3 regions of the Mesorhizobium sp. M2A.F.Ca.ET.043.05.1.1 genome follow, and region 1 is predicted to be linked to each of the others. Evidence: predicted binding sites of a transcription regulator. Region 1 holds the regulator's gene; each other region holds the start of a gene.
What was found. Region 1 encodes LexA, which represses DNA repair genes until DNA is damaged. Its sites were predicted from a motif close to TGTTCNNNNTGTGTTCNG; they were not measured.

Region 1 (6,881 bases):
CACCGGCCCCTCCCGCGATCAGATCGATTTCGAGTTGTCTTTGTTCGGCATGCCATTCGAAGTCAGGTGACGGCCTCCTTGATCGCATAGCGCGCCTCCTGCCAGGCGCCCGTGCGCAGGATGTCTTCCAGCACCTCGACGGCGTCCCAGACGTCCCGGTAGCCGACATAGAGCGGCGTGAAGCCGAAACGGACGGTCGACGGTGCGCGGAAATCGCCGATCACGCCACGCTCGATCAAGGCGCGCATCACCTGGTAACCATGCGGATGGGCGAACGACACCTGGCTGCCGCGCTCGGCCCCGTTGCGCGGGCTTTCCAGCTCGAGACCGAAAGCGCCGCATCTGGCTTCGACAAGCCGGATGAACAGATCCGTCATCGCGACGCTCTTCTCGCGCACGGCCGTCATGTCGACTTCGTCCCAGAGATCCAGCGAACCTTTCAGCGCCCGCATCGACAGCACCGGCTGCGTTCCGCACAGGAATCGCCGGATGCCTGAGCCGGCGGCATAACCCTGCTCGAACGCGAAGGGCCGGGCATGGCCCCACCAGCCGCTGAGCGGCTGGCTGATGTCGGGATGATGGCGGGTGGCGGCATAGATGAAGGCCGGCGCGCCGGGCCCGCCATTGAGATATTTGTAGGTGCAGCCGATGGCGAAATCGGCATTCGAGCCGTCGAGATCCACCGGCAGGGCGCCGGCCGTGTGGCAGAGGTCCCAGACGATCAACGCGCCAGCGTCATGGGCCTTGCGGGTCAGGGCCGCCATATCGCGCAACCGGCCGGACTTGTAATTGACGTGGTTGACCAGGATGATCGCGACACGGTCGTCGATCAGTTCCTCGATCGTCGGCGCATCGACGCCTTCGAGCCGCAGCACCGTGCCGGGCCGCGTCGAGGACACCCCCTCCGCCATGTAGAGGTCGGTCGGAAAGCTGTCGCCTTCGGCAACGATCACCGAGCGGTCGGGTCGCATTGCGAGTGCCACATGCAAGACCTTGTAGATGTTGATCGAGGTGGTGTCGCATACCACAGTCTGGCCAGGCGCGGCGCCGATCAGACGCCCGAGCCGGTCGCCCAGCTTGACAGGCATGTCGAACCAGCCGGCGGTGTTCCAGGCGCGGATGAGGTCCTGCGCCCATTCCTGCTTCGCGGCCGTCTCGATCTCGTTGAAGACATTGATCGAAGCGGCGCCCAGTGAATTGCCATCAAGGTATATCACCCCTTCCGGCAGGACGAAGCGATCGCGCAAGGGGCGCAGCGGGTCCGCCGCATCCATCGCCTCGACCTGGGCAAGATCGGGAATTCCCCTCATTGTGCTACCGCCTCCATTTCGGACTCAGGCCGCTACATCCTCCGGCGACCAAGGCGGTTGTCCCATCACCGTCCGCAACCCGGCAAGAACCTTCTGTCCTATGTTAGCTGGTCCATAGACGGCAAAGGCTGAGGATCGGAATCGCAGCCCAGGTTGGCATTTTGAGTTCGTTTCGTTCACGGTACGGCACATGGTTGCGTCAGCTGACTGGATCCCTTCAGCACCTTCGCGACGATGTCGGCTCTCAATTCAGCATAAGGAGAATTGCAAAATCGAGCGGAATCAATGACACAGCCCAACCGGTGGCGGCCGGGCACCGTCCGATGCAACATTCTTTCGCCCACCTTAAGAAATTCATTAAACTTTAAACGGTTGCGGAACACAACTGGAACAGATAGTGTTTGTTCTGGGTTTGTTTTTCTGATTCTGGTTTCGAAACCCGTGGGGGCCGCCAATGCTGACGCGCAAACAACATGAACTCCTGATGTTCATCCATGAACGCCTGAAGGAGAGCGGGATCCCGCCATCCTTCGACGAGATGAAGGAAGCGCTCGACCTCGCCTCGAAGTCCGGCATCCATCGGCTGATCACGGCGCTAGAAGAACGCGGTTTCATTCGCCGGCTACCGAACCGGGCGCGTGCGCTGGAGGTCTTGCGCCTGCCCGACTCGATCGCTCCCGGCCTGAATGCCGCGAAGAAATTTTCGCCAAGCGTCATCCAGGGCGGCCAGGGCAATCTAAGCCGCCAGGTCAAGCCGGCAGCGCCCTCGCGTACGCCGACACCCAGCAATGATGACGACGCCGCTTCAGCGGTGTCCATTCCGGTGATGGGCCGCATCGCCGCCGGTGTGCCGATCGACGCCATCCAGCACCAGACGCATTCGATCTCGGTCCCGCCAGACATGATCATGGGCGGCGAGCACTATGCGCTGGAGGTCAAGGGCGACTCGATGATCGAGGCTGGCATCTTCGACGGCGACACGGTCATCATCCGCAACGCCAGCACGGCAAGTCCGGGCGAGATCGTGGTGGCACTGGTTGACGATGAGGAAGCGACGCTCAAGCGCTTCCGCCGCAAGGGCGCCTCGATCGCGCTGGAGGCCGCCAACCCGGCCTACGAAACCCGCATCTTCGGGCCGGACCGGGTCAAGGTGCAGGGCAAGCTCGTCGGGCTGATCCGCCGCTACTGATCCGGCTGCGAGGGCTTGGCCCTCTCAGGCTTTTCGTAAGGCGGCAGTCCCCTCGCCTCGCGCGCGTACTTCCGCTGCTCGTGCCAGGGCCGGTAAGGCTGCTCGACGGCATATTGGATGGCTGCTCGCGCGGTTGCCGATTGTGGATCGAAGAAGACGGCGGCACTGCCGTCACGCGCCAGTTGGCGCTTGGTGACGACAAGCACGCGCTGATCCCAACAGGGATTGTAGGCCGTCGCATCGTTGATGACGATGAGGTCGGCAAAGCCGCAGGCGGGCCGTGCGCTGTCGCGGTTTTCGGCGAGCGCGACGATCGCGCCGGAAGGATGCCGGCCAATGCAGAGGTCGCCGGTGCAGTAGAAGGGCGAGCCGGGCGGCAGGTCGACCGGGTCGGCGATATCGAGAGCGTCCTTGGCGAATGTCTCGGGCGGCACGATGCCCTCGGCCTTCAGCGCCCGCTTCCAATTGTCAGTGGTGAACTCGTTGGAGCGTTCGCGGTTGACGGCAAGCTCGCCGCCGCCGATCGGCATCGCCACGAGATGCGCGTCCTCCGAGATCAGCACGTCCGGGGTGCGCACATGCGGGATCGCCAGCAGCGCGGCGAGCGCGAAGGGCACAGCGGCGAGCCTCAGCCAGGTGGTGGCCATGGTCGCGATGATGAGCGCGATTGTCGCCAGCAGCACCGACTGGATCGAGATCAATCCCACGGCATCGAGGGGCGAGCGCTCGGAAATCCATGCCGAAATGGCGATCATCGCTGTCAGGCCCTTGCCCATCACATAGAGGAAGGGACCGTCGAAGCCGAACGGCATGGCGAGCGCGCTCAACACGGCGAACGGCATGACGATCAGCGAGACGATCGGCATGACCGCCAGATTGGCGAGCAGGCTGAGCGGCGACACGCGCTGAAAATGCCAGATCGCAAACAGCAATGTCGCGCTGCCGGCGATCAGCGACGTTACGGCCGCGCCGCCCATGCCAACCGCGAGTTTCCGCGACAGGAACGCAAGAAACGAACGCTTCACCGGCGGCGCGGTCGTTTTGCCGGCGCGATAATCGGCAAAGCCGGCATAGGCGCCGACCAGGGCGGCGGTGGCGGCGAAGGACATCTGGAAGCTCGGGCCGACCACTTCATGTGGCGAGACAAGGATGACGGCAATCGCGGAGATCGCCAGGTTGCGCATCGTCAACGCCGCGCGGTCGAAGAGCACGGCGACAAGCATCACCGCAAGCATGATGAAGCTTCGCTCGGCCGCCACCACGATGCCGGAGATGACGAGGTAAGCGGCGATCGAGGCCAGCGCGATCGCCGCGGCGTATTTCTTCACCGGCTGGCGCGACGAGAAATCGGGAAACAGCGCGAAGGCGCCGCGCAGCAGGAACATGATCGTGCCGGCGACCAGTGCCATGTGCAGGCCGGAGATCGAGATGATGTGATAAATGCCGGTCCGTCGCATCGACTCGTTGATCGCTTCCGGAATGCCCGCGCGCACGCCGACAATCAGCGCCGCCGCGATCTCGCCCTCGGACCCGCCGATGCTGCTCCGGATGTGGTCGGCGATCCCTTCGCGCGCGTTTTCCACGGCCGACGCAATGCGCGCTCCGAAGGGTGCCCCCGTTGTCGCCGTCGAAGGCGGAGCTAACAGCTTTGGGTCGCCCAGGAAGAAGCCGCTGCCGCCAATGCCGCTAAAGTAGCTGTCGAAGGAAAAATCATAGCTGTCCGGCCGGACCGGACCGGTCGGCGGCAGCAGCTTGGCATAGCCGGTCAGCATCGATCCGGCGGTCATGCCGGGCGGGATCCTGCGCGCCGACAGCCGAACGCGGTCCGGCGCGTAGCGCAACGTCGGGTGCTCGGTGGATATCAGATCGATGGTCAGCCGCACACGGCCATTGGCCATCGCTTCGGCGGTGACCAGGCGGCCGGTCAGCCGGGTCTGGATTTCGGACCCCAGCATCGGCGTCGCCATCCGCCAGGTCTCCACCTTGGCCGCGAGAAAGCCGAGCGCGCAGAACAGCGATGCCATGAAGACAAGGTGCGCTTTCTGCCAGGAGCGCGACACCGCCGCGCAGACAGCCATCAGAGCCACGGCGGCAAGCGGCCTGTAGAGATCGGGCTCGGTGCTCAGCGAGAAGTAATAGATGACGCCGGCGGCCAGGAACACCGGCACCAGCAGAAAGCCGACGCCGCGGTCGAGCTCAGTGCTGGCAGCGACCGCAACGCTTCGGCGCAGCGCCGGAAGCGAAGCGCGGCCAAACTGTTTGCGGATCCGGCCGCCGACAGCGGTTGGCGAGGCTGGCTGCAGCGCACGACCACCGGGCGGCGGTAACTCGGCGGTCGGATGGAGTTCTGGAAGCGAAAGCGGCGCTTCTTCAGCGGGCTCGGCATGGGCAAACATCAGGCGCTCGCTGACGCCTGCTATCGTTTCCCCGCCCTCCTCCGTGCCCCGGCCACGTCCAGCCATCGGGTCTGCCCCTTGCGCCCCAGACCGCCTATGGTACATGAACGCCGACCGCGCGAAAGCCCGCGCGAAATATGCCGTCTCAGTGCTTCTTCGAGAGTTCCATGTCCGACAAGGTCGTCACCCGTTTTGCTCCCTCGCCCACCGGCTACCTGCACATTGGCGGGGCGCGCACGGCGCTGTTCAACTGGCTCTATGCCAGGCACACCGGCGGCACGATGCTTTTGCGTATCGAGGACACCGATCGCGAGCGCTCAACCGAAGCCGCCACGGCCGCCATTCTCGACGGATTGACCTGGCTTGGCCTTTCCTGGGATGGCGACGCCGTCTCCCAGTTCGAGCGCGCCCCGCGCCATCGCGAGGTGGCCGAGGAGCTCGTGCGCCTGGGCAAGGCCTATTACAGCTATGAGACGCCCGCGGAGCTGGAGGCGATGCGCGAGGCAGCTAGAGCCAAGGGCCTGCCGCCGCGTTACAACGGACAGTGGCGCGACCGCGATCCGTCCGAGGCGCCGGCAGGCGTCAAGGGCGCGATCCGCATCAAGGCGCCGACCGAGGGCGAGACGGTCGTCCATGACCGCGTGCAGGGCGAGGTGCGCTTTCCCAACAAGGATCTTGACGACTTCATCATCCTGCGCTCGGACGGCAACCCGACCTACATGCATGCCGTCGTCGTCGACGACCACGACATGGGCGTCACCCATATCATCCGCGGCGACGATCACCTGACCAACGCCGCGCGCCAGACGGTGATCTACAACGCCATGGGCTGGGCGGTGCCGTCGATGTCGCATATCCCGCTGATCCACGGCGCCGACGGCGCCAAGCTGTCGAAGCGGCACGGCGCGCTGGGCGTCGAGGCCTATCGCGCCATGGGCTATTTGCCGGAAGCCTTGCTCAACTACCTTGCGCGGCTCGGCTGGAGCCATGGCGACGACGAGGTGATGTCGATCAAGGACATGATCGCCTGGTTCGACATCGGCGACGTCAACAAGGGCGCTGCCCGCTTCGACTTCGCCAAGCTCGAGGCGCTGAACGGCGTGCATATGCGCAAGATGGACGATCGCGCGCTGTTCGATATCTTCGTCGCCACTCTGCCCTATCTCGAAGGCGGCCCGGCGCTCGCCGCAAAGCTCGATGACAAGCGAAAGGCGCAGCTGCTTGCCGCCATGCCCGGCCTCAAGGAGCGGGCCAAGACCCTGGTGGAGCTGGTCGACGGCGCGGCCTTCCTGTTTGCCGAGCGGCCACTGCCCCTGGATGAGAAGGCAGCGGGCTTGCTCAGCGCGGATGCGCGCGCGATTCTGCGCGGCGCGCATGGCGCGTTGTCTTCTGTCCAGGGCGAGTGGAGCGCCGCCTCGGCGGAGGCTTCGATCCGCGAGTTCGCGCAGGCTGGCGGATACAAGCTTGGCGCGGTGGCCCAACCACTGAGAGCCGCGCTGACCGGCCGCAGCACATCGCCTGGCGTGTTCGACGTGCTGGCCGTGCTGGGCCGCCAGGAAAGCCTGGCGCGCATTGGAGATCAAATCGATTAGGAGCGGACTGGCCCAAGAAGATTGGCATTGAAAGGTGTGTTTCGCAGTGCAACATTAGGCCTTGGCCCAATCTGGCACGCACCTCCTAAAATGCGGTGGCGAGTTCGCGCATTCCGGTGACTTCGACGTGTCGTTTGCAGGAATTGCCTTGCCGGCATGAGGATACAAAGGGAGTTTGAGAATGAGCGAAGCTGCGACAAAACTGGAACCGGGCAGCAAGGCGCACGAGTCGACCGCCAGGCTCGAACTCGCCGGCAAGACCCATGAATTCAAGGTGCGAAGCGGGTCGACCGGGCCTGACGTCATCGACATCGGCGCGCTCTACAGCACCACCGGCGCCTTCACCTACGACCCCGGCTTCACCTCCACCGCAAGCTGCGAGTCGGCAATCACC
Region 2 (6,881 bases), 3.3 Mb from region 1:
CTGCCGCCGACTGCCCTGCTCAGGGTCTTCCGGGCCGATGGTTCGGGATCATGTCTCTTTCGGATAATCGACGCCGACGAGAAAAAGCCCGTCCGGCGGTGCCACCTGGCCGCAGGCTGCTCGGTCGCGCGCTTCGAGCGCCGCCTTGAGATCGGCCGCGCGCCAGGAACCGTCGCCGACGCGCCGCAAGGAGCCCACCATCGAGCGAACCTGGTTGTGCAGGAAGGAGCGCGCCGAGCTGCGCACCTCGATGAAATCGCCATCGCGGCTGACGTCGAGGCGGTCAAGCGTGCGGACCGGGCTTTCGGCCTGGCACTGGGTCGACCGGAAGGTGGTGAAGTCGTGCTTGCCGAGCAGCACTTTCGCCGCCTCGTGCATGGCCTCGGCGTCGAGCCGCTTCGGCACCCACCAGACCTTGCCCTTTTCCAGCGCCGCCGGCGCGCGGCGGTTGAGGATGCGGTAGAGATAGTGGCGGCCGGTGGCGGAAAAGCGCGCGTCGAAATCGTCGGCGACGACCGCCGCCTTGAGGATGGCGACGCGCGCGCCGGCCGCCTGCAGATGGGCATTCACCGCATCGCGCACCTTGTCGCCCGACCACGCTTTGGCAAGATCGACATGCGCCACCTGGGCGGTGGCGTGCACGCCGGCATCGGTGCGGCCGGCGGCCCGTATTCTCAGGTCTTCGCCGCAGAACTTTTCGATCGCCTGCTCGATCGCCTGCTGCACCGAGGGCTGGTCGGCCTGATGCTGCCAGCCCGCGAACTGGCTGCCGTCATATTCGATATCGAGCCGAAAACGCGGCATGCCAGCTTGTGCTTTGCCTTAGCCTAGGCGGCCAAGGCGGTGAAAGCGGAAGCGTAGACCAGCCTGCCGGTCTCGGGGGCGTCACCCCAGGCCAGCGCCTGCAGCGCCTCGCCCTGATACTCGCTGTCGAACTTTGCGGCGCGGCCATGGGTGTAGCCGAAGCGGCCATAATAGACCGGATCGCCCAGGACAACTGCCAGCGTCTCGCCGGCTTCCTTGAGGCGGATATGCGCCTCGCGGATCAGCGCACCGCCAATGCCGGTGCCGTGGAAGGAGGGCTCGACCGCCAGCGGCGCCAGCGCGACGGCGGCGAAACGCTTGCCGCCATTCTGCACGTAAAGCCTGGAAAACAGGATGTGGCCGACGACCTGGCCGTCCTCCTCGGCAACCAGCTCGACGACGGCGTCACCGCCGGTGACCAGGGCATCGACCAACCCGGCTTCCGCCTGCTGGCCGAAGGCATGTTCTTCGACGAGGCGGATCGCCTCGCGATCCCGCGGCGTCGCCGCGCGTATCGACATCATGCTCATGTCAGTTTCGTTCCTTTTTCGATCTTGGCTCCGCGCAAGAACTCCTGCGCGGCGGCGGGCCTTCCGCCCGCCCGTTGAACTTCGACCAGCCTGACCGCGCCCGATCCGCAGGCGACCGTCAGCCGGTCATCGAGAATTCCTCCCGACTCGCCGACGCCATCCGAGAGCGTCGAGCGAAGCAGTTTCAGCCGCTCCATGCGGCCGCCAATTTCGACCTCGCACCACGCGCCCGGAAAGGGCGAGAGGCCGCGAATGTGATTGTGGACTTCGCCAGAAGGCCGCGTCCAGTCTACGCGTGTCTCCGATTTATCGATCTTTCCGGCGTAGGTCACCCCTTCCGCCGCCTGCGGGGTAAATGTCAGACAATTTATCCCCAACTGCGCGAGCGCCTCGACCATCAGCGAGGCGCCCTGAACCATCAGGCGGTCATGCAATTCGCCGGCCGTCATATCGGGTGCGATGGCCACTTTTTCAACCAAAGCCACCGGCCCGGTGTCCAGACCCTCTTCCATCTTCATGACCATCATGCCGGTTTCCCTATCGCCGGCCATGATGGCGCGCTGGATGGGAGCAGCACCACGCCAGCGTGGCAAAAGCGAGGCATGGCCGTTCAGGCAGCCGAGCCGCGGCGCGTCCAGAATGGCTTTCGGCAGCAGCAATCCATAGGCGACGACGATGGCGACATCGGCACGAAGGGCCGCGAAAGCCACCTGCGCGGCTTCGCCCTTCAGCGACGTGGGCGTGCGCACGTCCAAGCCCAGCCGCTCGGCCTCGCGCTGCACTGGGGAAGGCGTCAGCTCCAACCCGCGTCGACCGGCGGCACGCGGCGGCTGCGTGTAGACGGCCGCGATCTCGTGACCGGCCTCGGCGATGGCGCGCAGGGTCGGCACGGAAAAATCCGGCGTGCCCATGAAGATGACGCGAAGCGGCATGAGGTCCTGCGATCCTGTTTTGCGGGAGGCTCAGGCGCTCGCGCGGCCGAAACGGCCCTCAGCCCACCATCTTGCCCGGCGCCTTGTCCTTGGCGAGCTTCTTGAACTTGCGCACCACCATGTCGCGCTTCAGCTTCGAGATGTGGTCGATGAACAGCACGCCGTTGAGGTGGTCGATCTCATGCTGCAGGCAGGTGGCCATCAGGCCTTCCGCCTGTATCTCCTGCAATTTGCCGTCGCGGTCGAGATATTTCACCCGCACGGAAGCCGGGCGCTCGACCTCGGCATAATAATCGGGAATCGACAGGCAGCCTTCCTCATAGACGGAACGCTGGTCGGAACTCTCGAGCACTTCGGGATTGATGAAGACATGCGGCTGAGGCTCCTCGCCTTCCTTGGCGAGGTCGATGACCAGCAGCCGACGCGGCTCGCCGATCTGGATCGCCGCAAGGCCGATGCCCGGCGCGTCATACATGGTTTCCAGCATGTCGCCGGCAAGCTTGCGCAAATCGGCATCGACGCGCTCGACCGGCTTGGAAACCTGGCGCAGGATGGGATCGGGAAGAATGATGAGCGGCTTGATCGACATGGCGTCTCACCTAAGACTTCGCTGGAGAAGCGTCAACGGGGGCAGCTTTTCCCTGTTCACGTTTTGATCTGTGCCGGCGATGCGAATCGGTTATGCTGCGCACATGAACGACATGACCTCCATCCTTTCGCAACCGGTCGCGCGGCTCGGCGCCACCACGGTCACGCTCGGCCAGGCGCTTGGTATCGCCACTGTCCTGTTCGTCGTGCTGTTCGCCGCGCTCGTCATCGCCCTGTGGCGCGCCGCCAAGGCGCGCTCGGTCGCCGCGGCGGAAGCGGCCGACCATGCCCGTGACACCGAGGCGCGGATGGCCGACATCATGCAGGCGCAGGCCGAGATGCAGGGGCGCATGGGCGCGATCGCCGACGTGTTCGGCGCCAGGCAGGCGGAGCTCACGCAATCGCTCGGGCAACGGCTCGACGCCATGACCGGCCGCATCGGCCAGACCATGGCCGAGCAGACCAAGTCGACGCATGAAAGCCTGGCCAAGCTGCAGGAGCGGCTGGCGGTGATCGATACCGCGCAGGGCAATATCCAATCCTTGGCCGGCCAGGTCGTGCAGCTGCAGGCGATCCTCTCCAACAAGCAGACGCGCGGCGCCTTCGGCCAATCGCGCATGGAAGCGATCGTCGCCGACGGGCTGCCGCACGGCGCCTATGAGTTCCAGGCCAGCCTCAGCAATGGCAGCCGCCCCGACTGCCTGGTGCGAATGCCCAACGGCGCGCCGATGCTGGCCATCGACGCCAAGTTCCCGCTGGAAGCGTGGAACGCTATCCGCGCCGCCGAGGGCGCCGACATGCAGAAGGTGGCGGCGCAGGCCTTTCGGCGCGACATCGAGGTGCATATCCGCGATATCGCGGAAAAATACCTGATCCAGGGCGAGACGCAGGACACCGCCTTCATGTTCGTGCCGTCGGAATCGGTGTTCGCCGAGATCCACGAGAATTTCGAAGCGGTGGTGCAGAAGGCGCACCGCGCCCGCGTCGTCATCGTCTCGCCCTCGCTGCTCATGCTGTCGATCCAAGTGATTCAGGCGATCCTGAAGGACGCCCGCATGCGCGAGCAGGCGCATCTGATCCAAGGCGAGGTCATCCGGCTGATGGAGGATGTGGCCAGGGTCGACGAGCGGGTGCGGCGGCTGCAGACGCATTTCGGCCAGGCGGCCAAGGACATCGACGACATTCTGGTCTCGACGTCGAAGGTCACCAAGCGCGGCCAGAAGATCGAGGCGCTGGAATTCGCCGAGGGCGAGACCGAGGCGCCGCGCCCGGCGAAGGCCGAAGGGGGCGCGCGGGTGGCGGACTCCAAGACGGGACAGCTCAGGCTGCGAGTCGTTGAGGACGGCGACTGATCCCTACTGCTCCTCGATTGTGGTCATGCCTTCGAATTCCGGCAGCCAGTGCAGCGCCGAGCGGTGCCAGACCTGCCTTCTCGGAACGAGCTCCTCGCGCTGGCGCGCTGTGCCTACCCTGATGCCGTAGATTTTAGGCCCGTCGCCGACTGACGTCGCATAGAGATGCGAGCCGCAGTCGCCGCAGAAGCCTTGTGCGCGCTTGGCGCCGCTCGATCCGGTCTTGATATAGACTTTGGGCGTGCCCTTGGTGATCCGGTAATGCTCTTCTGGCGCCCCCACAGTCACGCGAAAGGCTGTTCCCGTCAGTTGCTGGCAATCCGTGCAATGGCAGATTCCGGTCTTTTCCGGGTCGACCTCCGCCTCATAGGTGATCGCGCCGCAATGGCATCCGCCGTCGATCTTCATCGGCTTGCTCCTCAAAAAATTCGTTGTCGTGTTGAACCTAACCCTCCTCCGAAGCCTCGGCCATGGCCTTGCGCCGCCGCTCCCATGTGCCAGTCGCCTGCGGCTTGACGAAGAGCCTGGAGATTTGCGGCATCTCTTTCTTCAGTCTCGCCTCCAGGCGCTCGACGCAGGCTTCGATGTCGGGCGCGGTGAGGTGATCCTCGAATTCGATGCTCAAGCCCGCGACGATTTCCTCCGGACCGACATGGACGCTCAATATGCCGTTCGCCTGCTGGACGGCCGGGTCCTGCTGGACGATCGCCAGAACCTTCTTCTGGACCTCGGGCGACGCAGGTTCGCCGAGCAGCAGGCCCTTGCTCTCACGCGCCAGAAAAATCGCTGTGGCGCCAAGGATGAGGGCGATGCCAAGAGAACCGAGGCCGTCGAGCTCCGGCCTTTCCAGGAGTTGCGCTGACAGGATGCCGGCGAAGGCGACGACGAGGCCAAGCAGCGCGGCGCTGTCCTCGAACAACACGGTGTAGACGCTCGGATCCTTGCTCGACTGCACGGCCTCGAACCAGCCCTGTCGGCCCTTCTGCCGGCGGAACTCCTTCAGCGCCACCAGCCATGAACTGCCCTCGAACAGGAACGAAAGGCCGAGCACGATATAGTTGACCTTGGCGTTGACGACCGGTTCCGGCGCCATGATGTGGATGATGCCCTCATAGAAGGAAACGCCGGAACCGAGCGCGAACACCAGGAGCGCGACGATGAAACTCCAGAAATAGAGCTCGCGCCCATGGCCGAGCGGATGCGCGCGGTCGGGCGGCCGCGCGGCGCGATGCATGCCGTAGAGGAGCAGCGTGCCATTGCCGGTGTCGACCAGCGAATGCACGCCTTCCGACAGCATGGCGGACGAACCGGTGAAGGCTGCCGCCACGAATTTGGTGACCGCGATCGCCAGATTGCCGGCGAGCGCGGCGTAGATCACCCGTCTCGATCCGCTATGTCCTGCCATCCGATCCCCGGCTTGCCCTGCGCGCGAGCTTAGCGGCCCGCCCGGCAAAGCTCTACAGACAATGCGCCAGTCCATGCGAGGTTTCGAACTGGCGTCGCGACCTCAAAATCGGTTGACAGCCGGCCGGCCGGCTTAGCAAAGCCGCACTGCCTCTTGCAGTCCGTCACTTCTCTTGTTTCACTCGGATTGCCCACAATCGGAGGAGCGAATCATGGCTAAAGGTGCGATGAAGGCGGGCAAGGAAGCCCGCAAGCCGAAGAAGGACGCCAAGAAGCCCGCCGCGGCCCCGGCTCCCAAGGCGCCGCCGGTCAAGGCGATGCGCATCAAGGAAAAGTAAGCGGCCCGATTCGGTCGGCCGACTCGATGCAGGCTTGAACCGGCGGCATCACAATGCTGCCGGTGTTTTGTTGATCGCAAAACAGGCCATCCTATATCCAAGGAGCGAGGACGACCTCGCTTCCCCGAAAAACCGGCCGGGACGACCCGCCACCAAGCATCTCAGGCGATGCTGGAATGACGGAGCGTTTTCGATGTCCTGGATCTTTCTTTTCTTCGCCGGCCTGTTCGAGATCGGCTGGGCGATCGGCCTCAAATACACCGACGGCTTCTCCAGGCCGCTGCCGACCCTTCTCACCATCGCCTCGATGATCGTCAGCCTCGGCCTGCTCGGCCTGGCGCTGAAGACGCTGCCCGTCGGCACGGCCTATGCCGTATGGACCGGCATCGGCACCGTCGGCACGGCGCTGCTCGGCATCTGGCTGCTCGGCGAGCCCGCGACCGTCGTCCGCCTGGCTTGCATCGGCCTGATCGTCTGCGGCATCGTCGGGCTGAAGCTGGTAGCCTAAATTTAGGGCTGACAGCACGAACGCGTTCAGGGCCGCTTTTGGCGACCCTGACCGATCTTCCAAACAACCCGAACTTAGCGGGCGGAGAAGCCCGGAGGCGTCCTGCCGACGCGCGCCTTGCGGGCGGCGTAGCGTGCGTCACGCTTGGCCTTGCGCGCGGCCTCGTCGGCAAGCTCGAGCGCGATGCGCTCTGCTTCCTCGGCCTCGCGGATTTTGGCCTCGGCGGCAGCGGCCTCTTCGGCTGCGATGCGCGCCGCTTCGGCGGCGGCTTCGCGTTCGGCCTTCTCGGCCGCTTCGCGAGCCAGCTTCTCCTGCTTCAGCCTTGCTTTCTCCGCTTCGCGGATGGCGCGGGCCTCGAGGATCGCCTTGCGTTCGGCCTGGCGCGCCAGCACAGCGGGATCATCCGCCGCCGGCTTTGCCTTGAA
Region 3 (6,881 bases), 1.9 Mb from region 1:
TCCCGTCGCAGATCCTGTGGCTGGTCATCACCTTCGGGCTCTTCTACCTGTTCCTGAAGCGCGTTGTGATGCCGCGTCTTGGCGGCATCATCGATGTCCGCAACGATCGCATCACCCAGGACCTCGACCATGCCGCAAGGCTGAAGGGCGAGGCGGATGCCGCCGTTGCCGCCTATGAGCAGGAACTGGCGGAGGCCAAGGCCAACGCCAACAAGATCGGCCAGCAGGCAAGCGACGCCGCCAAGGCGGACGCCGAAGGCACGCGCAAGAAGCTCGAGGCCGAGCTCGAGAAGAAGCTTGGCGAGGCCGAGGCGAGCATCGCCTCGATCAAGGCCAAAGCGATGAAGGAAGTCGGCACGATCGCCGAGGATACCACGTCGGCCATCGTCGAGGCGCTTGTCGGCGGCAAGGCCGACAAGTCCGAGATCGCGGCCGCGGTCAAATCCGCGAGCCGGTGAGGAGCGGGATCATGGACGCCACATCACTTGCCACGCTCTGGGCCACCATCGCCCTGATCATCTTCCTCGCTGCCATCATCTATCTGAAGGTGCCGGGCATGCTCACCAAGTCGCTGGACGCCCGCGCGGCCAAGATCAGCGGCGAGCTCGAGGAAGCGCGCAAGCTTCGTGAAGAGGCCCAGCAGCTGCTTGCCCAATATCAGCAGAAGCGCAAGGAAGCCGAGAAGGAGGCCGCCGACATCGTCGCCGCCGCCAAGCGCGAGGCTGAATTGCTTGCTTCCGAGGCGGCCAAGAAGACCGAGGACTATGTCGCCCGGCGCACCGCGCTTGCCGAGCAGAAGATCAGCCAGGCCGAGCGCGAGGCCGTCAGCGAAGTGCGCGCCTCGGCCGTCGACATCGCTGTCGAAGCCGCCCGCGCCTTGCTTGCCGCCAAGGTCGATGCCAAGGCCGGTGCCGACCTGTTCAAGTCGGCGCTGGATGACGTCAAGGCCAAGCTGAACTGAGCGTGCGTCGAAGCTTCGAAATGAAAGCCGCCTGGGCAACCCGGCGGCTTTTTTGTTTGGCGTGGATAATCTCCCCCCTTGAGGGGGAGATGTCGCCGGAGGTGACAGAGGGGGTCGTCTCACGTAGAGAGCCGACTTCATTTGCTTGTCGCGGAAGGAGGTCGGCGCTTCACGCGGGGCGACCCTCTCTGCCTGCCGGCCATCTCCCCCTCAAGGGGGGAGATTATGCTACTCCAACCCGGCCAAGCTCTCTTCCTCGACCACCTCGGCGCCACCCAACCGGAACGGCGCGAAGGAGGTCCGGTGCAGCCTTGCCACTGGGCCATGCGCCTCGATGGCGGTGCGGTGCCGGACCGTCGCGTAGCCCATGTGCACTTCGAAACCGTAGTGTTCGTGATGGCCGCCGCAGCCGCACATCATGCGGTCGCGCATCACCTTGGCGACGATCGAGGCGGCGGCGATCGACTGCGAGCGCTGGTCGCCCTTGATCAGCGCGCGGCCTTCGCAGGCGAGACCGGGCGGAATATCGCGGCCGTCGGCCAAGGCGAGTTTCGGCTGCAGCGAGAGACCCGCGGCGGCGCGGCGCATCGCTTCTAGGCTCGCTTTCAGGATGTTGCTGTTGTCGATGCCTTCGGCGCTGATCGAGGCCATCGAGACGCTGAGCGCCGAGCCAAGGATCTTGAGGAACAGCGCCTCGCGCTGCAAATGGGTGAGGCGTTTGGAATCGTCGAGGCCTTCCGGGATATTCGCCGGATTGAGCACCACCGCGGCGGCCACCACCGGTCCTGCGAGCGGACCGCGGCCTGCCTCGTCCATGCCGGCGACCGGCCACAGCCCGTCGGCCATCGCCTTGGTCTCGATCGAAAAGTCGGGCTTCTCGACCATTTCAAAGAGAAGCGGAGAATCGGAACGCGCGCGAGCCATGGTGCGGCGAGGTTCGCATCGGCTCCGATTCTCCGCAAGTCCCTCCGGGTCGGGTGGGGCGCCGGACCGGGAGGGCACCGTCTCACGGCCGGGGGACAAGGGCCGGACGGAATTCTTGGAAACAAGAGCAATTCCAGACGGAAAACCGCTTTGCCTGGAACTGCTTGGCGCCGGCCGTCAGTGCCGGCGCCATCTTCACAGCAGCATCAACTGCTCGCCTGCGCCGGAGCCTGCGACGAATTGATCGATGCGAAGCTGCCGCCGCTCGACGTTGAGGCCGAGGCGCTTGGCCGCGATCTCGAAGCGCCGGCCGATCTGCCAGGCATAGGGTCCGGCGCCTTTCATGCGCTTGCCCCATTCGGAATCGTAGTCCTTGCCGTCGCGCATCGAGCGGATCAGCGACATCACATGCCGGTAGCGGTCCGGATAATGCCGCAACAGCCAATCCTTGAAGATCGGCGCCACTTCCAGCGGCAGGCGCAGGATGACGTATCCGGCCTCCCGGGCGCCGGCGGCCCGCGCCGAATCGAGGATGCGCTCCATCTCCGGATCGTTGAGGCCGGGAATGATCGGCGCCACCATCACGGAGGCCGGGATGCCGGCATCCGACAATTGCCTGATCGCCTCCAGCCGCTTCGTCGGGGTCGACGCGCGCGGTTCCATGGTGCGGGCCAGCATGCGGTCCATCGTGGTCACCGACAGCGCCACCTTGGCAAGGCCACGCTCCGCCATGCGCGACAGGATGTCGATGTCGCGCGTCACCAGCGCCGACTTCGTCACGATGCCGACCGGATGTCCGCGCGCCTCCAGCACCTCGAGGATCTCGCGCATGATCCGGTACTGCTTCTCGATCGGCTGGTAAGGATCGGTGTTGGTGCCGATGGCGATGGTGCGCGGCTGGTAGCCCGGCTTCGACAACTCCCGGTCCAGCATGCGCGCCGCATCCGGCTTGGCGAACAGCTTCGATTCGAAATCAAGCCCCGGCGACAGGCCCATGAAGGCATGCGTCGGACGGGCGAAGCAGTAGACGCAGCCATGCTCGCAGCCGCGATAGGGATTGATCGAACGGTCGAAGGAAATGTCGGGCGACTCGTTGCGGGTGATGATGGTGCGCGGCTTCTCGACCTGCACTTCCGTCTTGAACGGCGGCAACTCCTCCAGCGAGTTCCAGCCGTCGTCGAAGACTTGCCGGCTGACCGGCTCGAACCGGCCGGACGGGTTGATGCCGGCCGAGCGCCCGCGATTGCGGTCGGGCCGCACGCGCATGCCGCTCTGCTCTATCATCGCGTTCGCCATCTCGGCTCTGCCCGCTCCGAAAGCGGCAATGTCGGCGCGCACGATCTGTTCCATTTTCGCCCTCTCCCAGGGACTGTCGGCAGGCTGTCGAATCGCTCTGTTCATGAAACTATTCCTATTTTGCCGATGAGAACAAAGCAAGAACTTTTTCGCTTGGCGCGCGCAACTGGCGCATCGCCGCACTTTCCGCTATTCGCCTAGGCATGCTCAGCGTTCTCATAGAGACCCGCAACGACGAAGAGGGACTTGCCCGCACGCTCGCCTCGCTGGTCGGCGGCGCGGTCGAAGGCGTCGTGCGCGACGTCATCGTCTGCGATCAAGGCTCGACCGACCAGACGCATCGGGTGGCCGAGCATGCCGGCTGCCATTATGTGAGCGCTGGGCTGGGCGCCGGCATCGGCCAGGCCAAAGGCGATTGGCTGCTGCTTCTGGAGCCCGGCGCCCGGCTGGCCGAAGGCTGGATCGACGAGGTTGTCGCGCACACGGCAAAGCAGACCATGCCGGCACGCTTTTCACGCGCTCGGGCCGACCGCGCGCCTTTCCTGGCGCGCGTCTTTTCGGGTAATCGTGCGCTCGCCGAAGGTCTCGTCATCAGCAAGCGCCAGGCCGCGGCTCTGGCAAAGAGCGCTCGCGGTGCGGAGGCCCTGGCTCGCGGTCTCGCGACCAGGCGGTTGAACGCCGAAATCTGGGTGGCGCCGCCGAAGTGAGGCCTGCGCTTGCTTAAGAGGCAGGCTTGCCGCCGCGCCTGAGGTGCTCGTCCAGCCGCGGCATGATCTCGACGAAGTTGCAGGGCATGTGCCGGTAGTCGAGCTGCGCCTTGATGATGCCGTCCCAGGCGTCCTTGCAGGCGCCGGGCGAGCCCGGCAGCACGAAGACGAAGGTGGCGTTGACGACGCCGCCGGTCGCACGGCTCTGGATCGTCGAGGTGCCGATCTTGTCGTAGGAGATGCGGTGGAAGACTTCCGAAAACCCGTCCATGCGCTTTTCGAAGATCGGCTCCAGCGCCTCCGGCGTCACGTCGCGGCCGGTGAAACCGGTGCCGCCGGTGGTGATGACGACGTCGATGTAGTCGTCCTTCGACCAGCCGACGACCTTGTCGCGGATTTTTTCGTGGTCGTCGGTGACGATGTCGCGCGCCGCAAGCACATGGCCGGCTTGCGCGATGCGGTCGGCCAGCGTCTGGCCGGACCTGTCGTCGGCAAGGCTGCGCGTGTCGGAGACGGTCAGCACCGCGATGCGCACCGGAATGAAAGGTCGGCTCTCATCAAGCTTCGCCATCGCTCACCTCCATGCTGCGCGTGGCGGCCACGAACCAGTCGGGATGACGCGCGCGGATCTCGATCGCCGCGCGCTTGGCCACATTGCCGGTCTCGAACAGGCCGAAGCAGGTGGCGCCCGAGCCGGACATGCGCGCAAAGGCTGAGTCGGCGCGTTTGAGCGCTTTGAGCGCCGCGCCCACCGCAGGTTCGATCGAACTGGCGGCGCCTTCGAGATCGTTGCGGGTCGATTCCAGCCAGTTGCGGACGGCGTGGAAGTCGAGGCGCCTCGGCAGCGGCGGCAGCGCGTCATTGTCGCGACGGGAGAGCGCCTTGAACACGTCCGGTGTCGAGACGGCGATGCCCGGATTGACCAGGACCAGACCAAGCGCCGGAAACGCGGGGAGCGGCGACACCTCATCACCGATGCCGCGTGCGATCAGCGGCTTCGACTTCAGGCACATCGGCAGGTCGGCGCCGAGCGAAAGCCCGATCCGGGCCAGCGAAATCTCGTCGATATCGAGCTTCCAGAGCCGCGCCAAGCCGTTGAGCGCGGCTGCCGCGTCGCTGGAGCCGCCGCCGACTCCCGAGGCGATCGGCAGGTTCTTCTCCAGCCGGATGGCGACCGGCGGCGTGCGCTGCGCGCCGGCTTCCCGGCGCAGGGCATCGCGCGCCTTCACCACCAGATTGCCGTCGTCGAGCGGCAGGCCGGCGGCATATCGGCCGGACACCGAGAATTCGTCCTGCTCCGCCGGTTCGATTTCCAACCGGTCGCCGAAGCGGGTGAACACGGCAAGGCTGTCGATGAGATGATAGCCGTCGCCGCGCCGTCCGGTGACATGCAGCGCCAAATTGATCTTGGCCGGCGCGAGCCACGTCCGGACCTCTGTGCCGGGCTCCAGGATGTCGGCTGCTGGCGAGATGGGATCAGTCCTTGGCGAGACGATATTCGCCGGTCTTGGGATCCTTGACCAGCGTGCCCATCGTGCCGTTCGCCGCCTGTTTTTCGGTGCGCCGGATCTTGGCTGTCACGCGCTCAGCCTCGCGCACGAAAGCGCGGTAGCCGAAATAGGCGGCGGCGCCGACAACAGCGAAGAAAATGATCTGCGGCATATCCAAACTCCTCCCGCGTTCTCGCGGCAAGGCCGGCCGATGGGTCGGTCAAGCGATCATGCTAGACGCAATCATGGCTTTTTCAAAGCCCGAAGCGCGCCCACAGCGCGCGTTCTTCCGCCGCATCGAGGACGCCGTTTGCGGCGGCAACGGCGATATCGGACGCCGAGAAGCGCGAGCCGAACAGGCCGAAACGGCCGAACAGGCCGCGCGGCGCGCTGATCAGCTTGAGCTGCGTCTTGTCGCCGAAACGGGTCTTGAGCACGCTGCGCATGTCGCCCAGCGCATCGACAAGGCCGAGCTCGAGGCCGCGCTTGGCTGTCCAGAACAGGCCGGTGAACAGGTCGGGGTCGTCCTTCAGCTTCGAGCCGCGCCGCTCCTTGACGAGGTCGATGAAGGTCTCGTGCACTTCGAGCTGCAGAGCCTTCAGCCGCTCCACGTCCTCCTTCTTCTCGGGCTTGAACGGATCGAGCACGGCCTTGTTCTGGCCGGCGGTGTGGACGCGCCGCTCGACGCCGATCTTCTTCATCAGCTCGGGGAAGCCGAACGAGGCCGAGACCACGCCGATCGAGCCGACGATCGAGGACGGGTCGGCGAAGATCTCGTCGCCGGCGACCGCGATCATGTAGCCGCCGGAAGCCGCGACATCCTCGACGAAGACCAGCACCTTTTTGTTCTTCTCCGCCGCCAGGTCGCGGATGCGCTTGAAGATCAGCCGCGACTGCACCGGCGAGCCGCCCGGCGAGTTGATCGAGATGGCGACCGCCGGCGCGTCGAAGCCGAACGCCTTTTCGATGAGGCCGGCCGTCGAGGCGAGCGACAGGCTCGGCCGGAACTGGCCGCCGCCGGCCATGATGGTGCCTTGCAGCCGGATGACCGGAATGGTGACGACTGTCGAGCGCCAGGATTTCGGCAGCAGGCGGTTGAAAAGGCGTTTCACGAACGGGTGTCTCCGGACAAGATGCAAAGGAGCAGGGTGAGATCAGGCAAGTCGGTAATGTCTTTCGGGCGCGATGTCACCTTGCCTGCCATGTAGGCATTCGCCGGCCAACGGCAATGCCGCATCGCCGGCCCAGGATCAATCGCCGTACAGCGATGCCAGGCCGTTGTTGATCATTTCCGTCCGCTCCGTCGGCGCGTTGCCGGATGGTCCGTGCAAGGCGAGCGGCGGGCGGATCGACAGTTTTCCGCGCGCCCCGAGCACCGCCCTGACGACGATGCGGATCGCCGCCGCGTCCGGACGCGGATGCACGCATAGCAATTCGGCATCGCCAAAGCGGCCTTCGATCGCATCGAGGATGGCGACCAGTTGCTCGGGCCGGGCGATGACG

Region 2: a site for LexA is predicted at 2,909-2,926, ahead of EJ069_RS24045 (DNA recombination protein RmuC). Genes of this name have one in related genera too.
Region 3: a site for LexA is predicted at 3,310-3,327, ahead of EJ069_RS16945 (PA0069 family radical SAM protein). Genes of this name have one in related genera too.

Annotation. Positions count from the first base shown of each region.
Region 1 is NZ_CP034446.1:1,561,263-1,568,143, reverse strand. Features, by position in the region: gene EJ069_RS07490 (alpha/beta hydrolase) at 1-3, opposite strand, end outside; gene kynU (kynureninase) at 63-1,310, opposite strand; gene lexA (transcriptional repressor LexA) at 1,765-2,499, shown strand; gene EJ069_RS07475 (ComEC/Rec2 family competence protein) at 2,493-4,961, opposite strand; gene gltX (glutamate--tRNA ligase) at 5,063-6,487, shown strand; gene gltA (citrate synthase) at 6,669-6,881, shown strand, end outside.
Region 2 is NZ_CP034446.1:4,977,790-4,984,670, forward strand. Features, by position in the region: gene truA (tRNA pseudouridine(38-40) synthase TruA) at 49-804, opposite strand; gene EJ069_RS24030 (N-acetyltransferase) at 828-1,334, opposite strand; gene fmt (methionyl-tRNA formyltransferase) at 1,331-2,266, opposite strand; gene def (peptide deformylase) at 2,325-2,855, opposite strand; gene EJ069_RS24045 (DNA recombination protein RmuC) at 2,959-4,206, shown strand; gene EJ069_RS24050 (GFA family protein) at 4,210-4,614, opposite strand; gene EJ069_RS24055 (cation diffusion facilitator family transporter) at 4,652-5,611, opposite strand; gene EJ069_RS33800 (hypothetical protein) at 5,823-5,948, shown strand; gene sugE (quaternary ammonium compound efflux SMR transporter SugE) at 6,142-6,456, shown strand; gene EJ069_RS24070 (DUF6481 family protein) at 6,531-6,881, opposite strand, start outside.
Region 3 is NZ_CP034446.1:3,436,484-3,443,364, reverse strand. Features, by position in the region: gene EJ069_RS16960 (F0F1 ATP synthase subunit B) at 1-458, shown strand, start outside; gene EJ069_RS16955 (F0F1 ATP synthase subunit B) at 470-961, shown strand; gene EJ069_RS16950 (ribonuclease HII) at 1,190-1,885, opposite strand; gene EJ069_RS16945 (PA0069 family radical SAM protein) at 2,081-3,235, opposite strand; gene EJ069_RS16940 (glycosyltransferase) at 3,385-3,888, shown strand; gene moaB (molybdenum cofactor biosynthesis protein B) at 3,902-4,459, opposite strand; gene EJ069_RS16930 (4-(cytidine 5'-diphospho)-2-C-methyl-D-erythritol kinase) at 4,446-5,339, opposite strand; gene EJ069_RS16925 (membrane protein) at 5,365-5,550, opposite strand; gene EJ069_RS16920 (S49 family peptidase) at 5,633-6,490, opposite strand; gene EJ069_RS16915 (methyltransferase) at 6,629-6,881, opposite strand, start outside.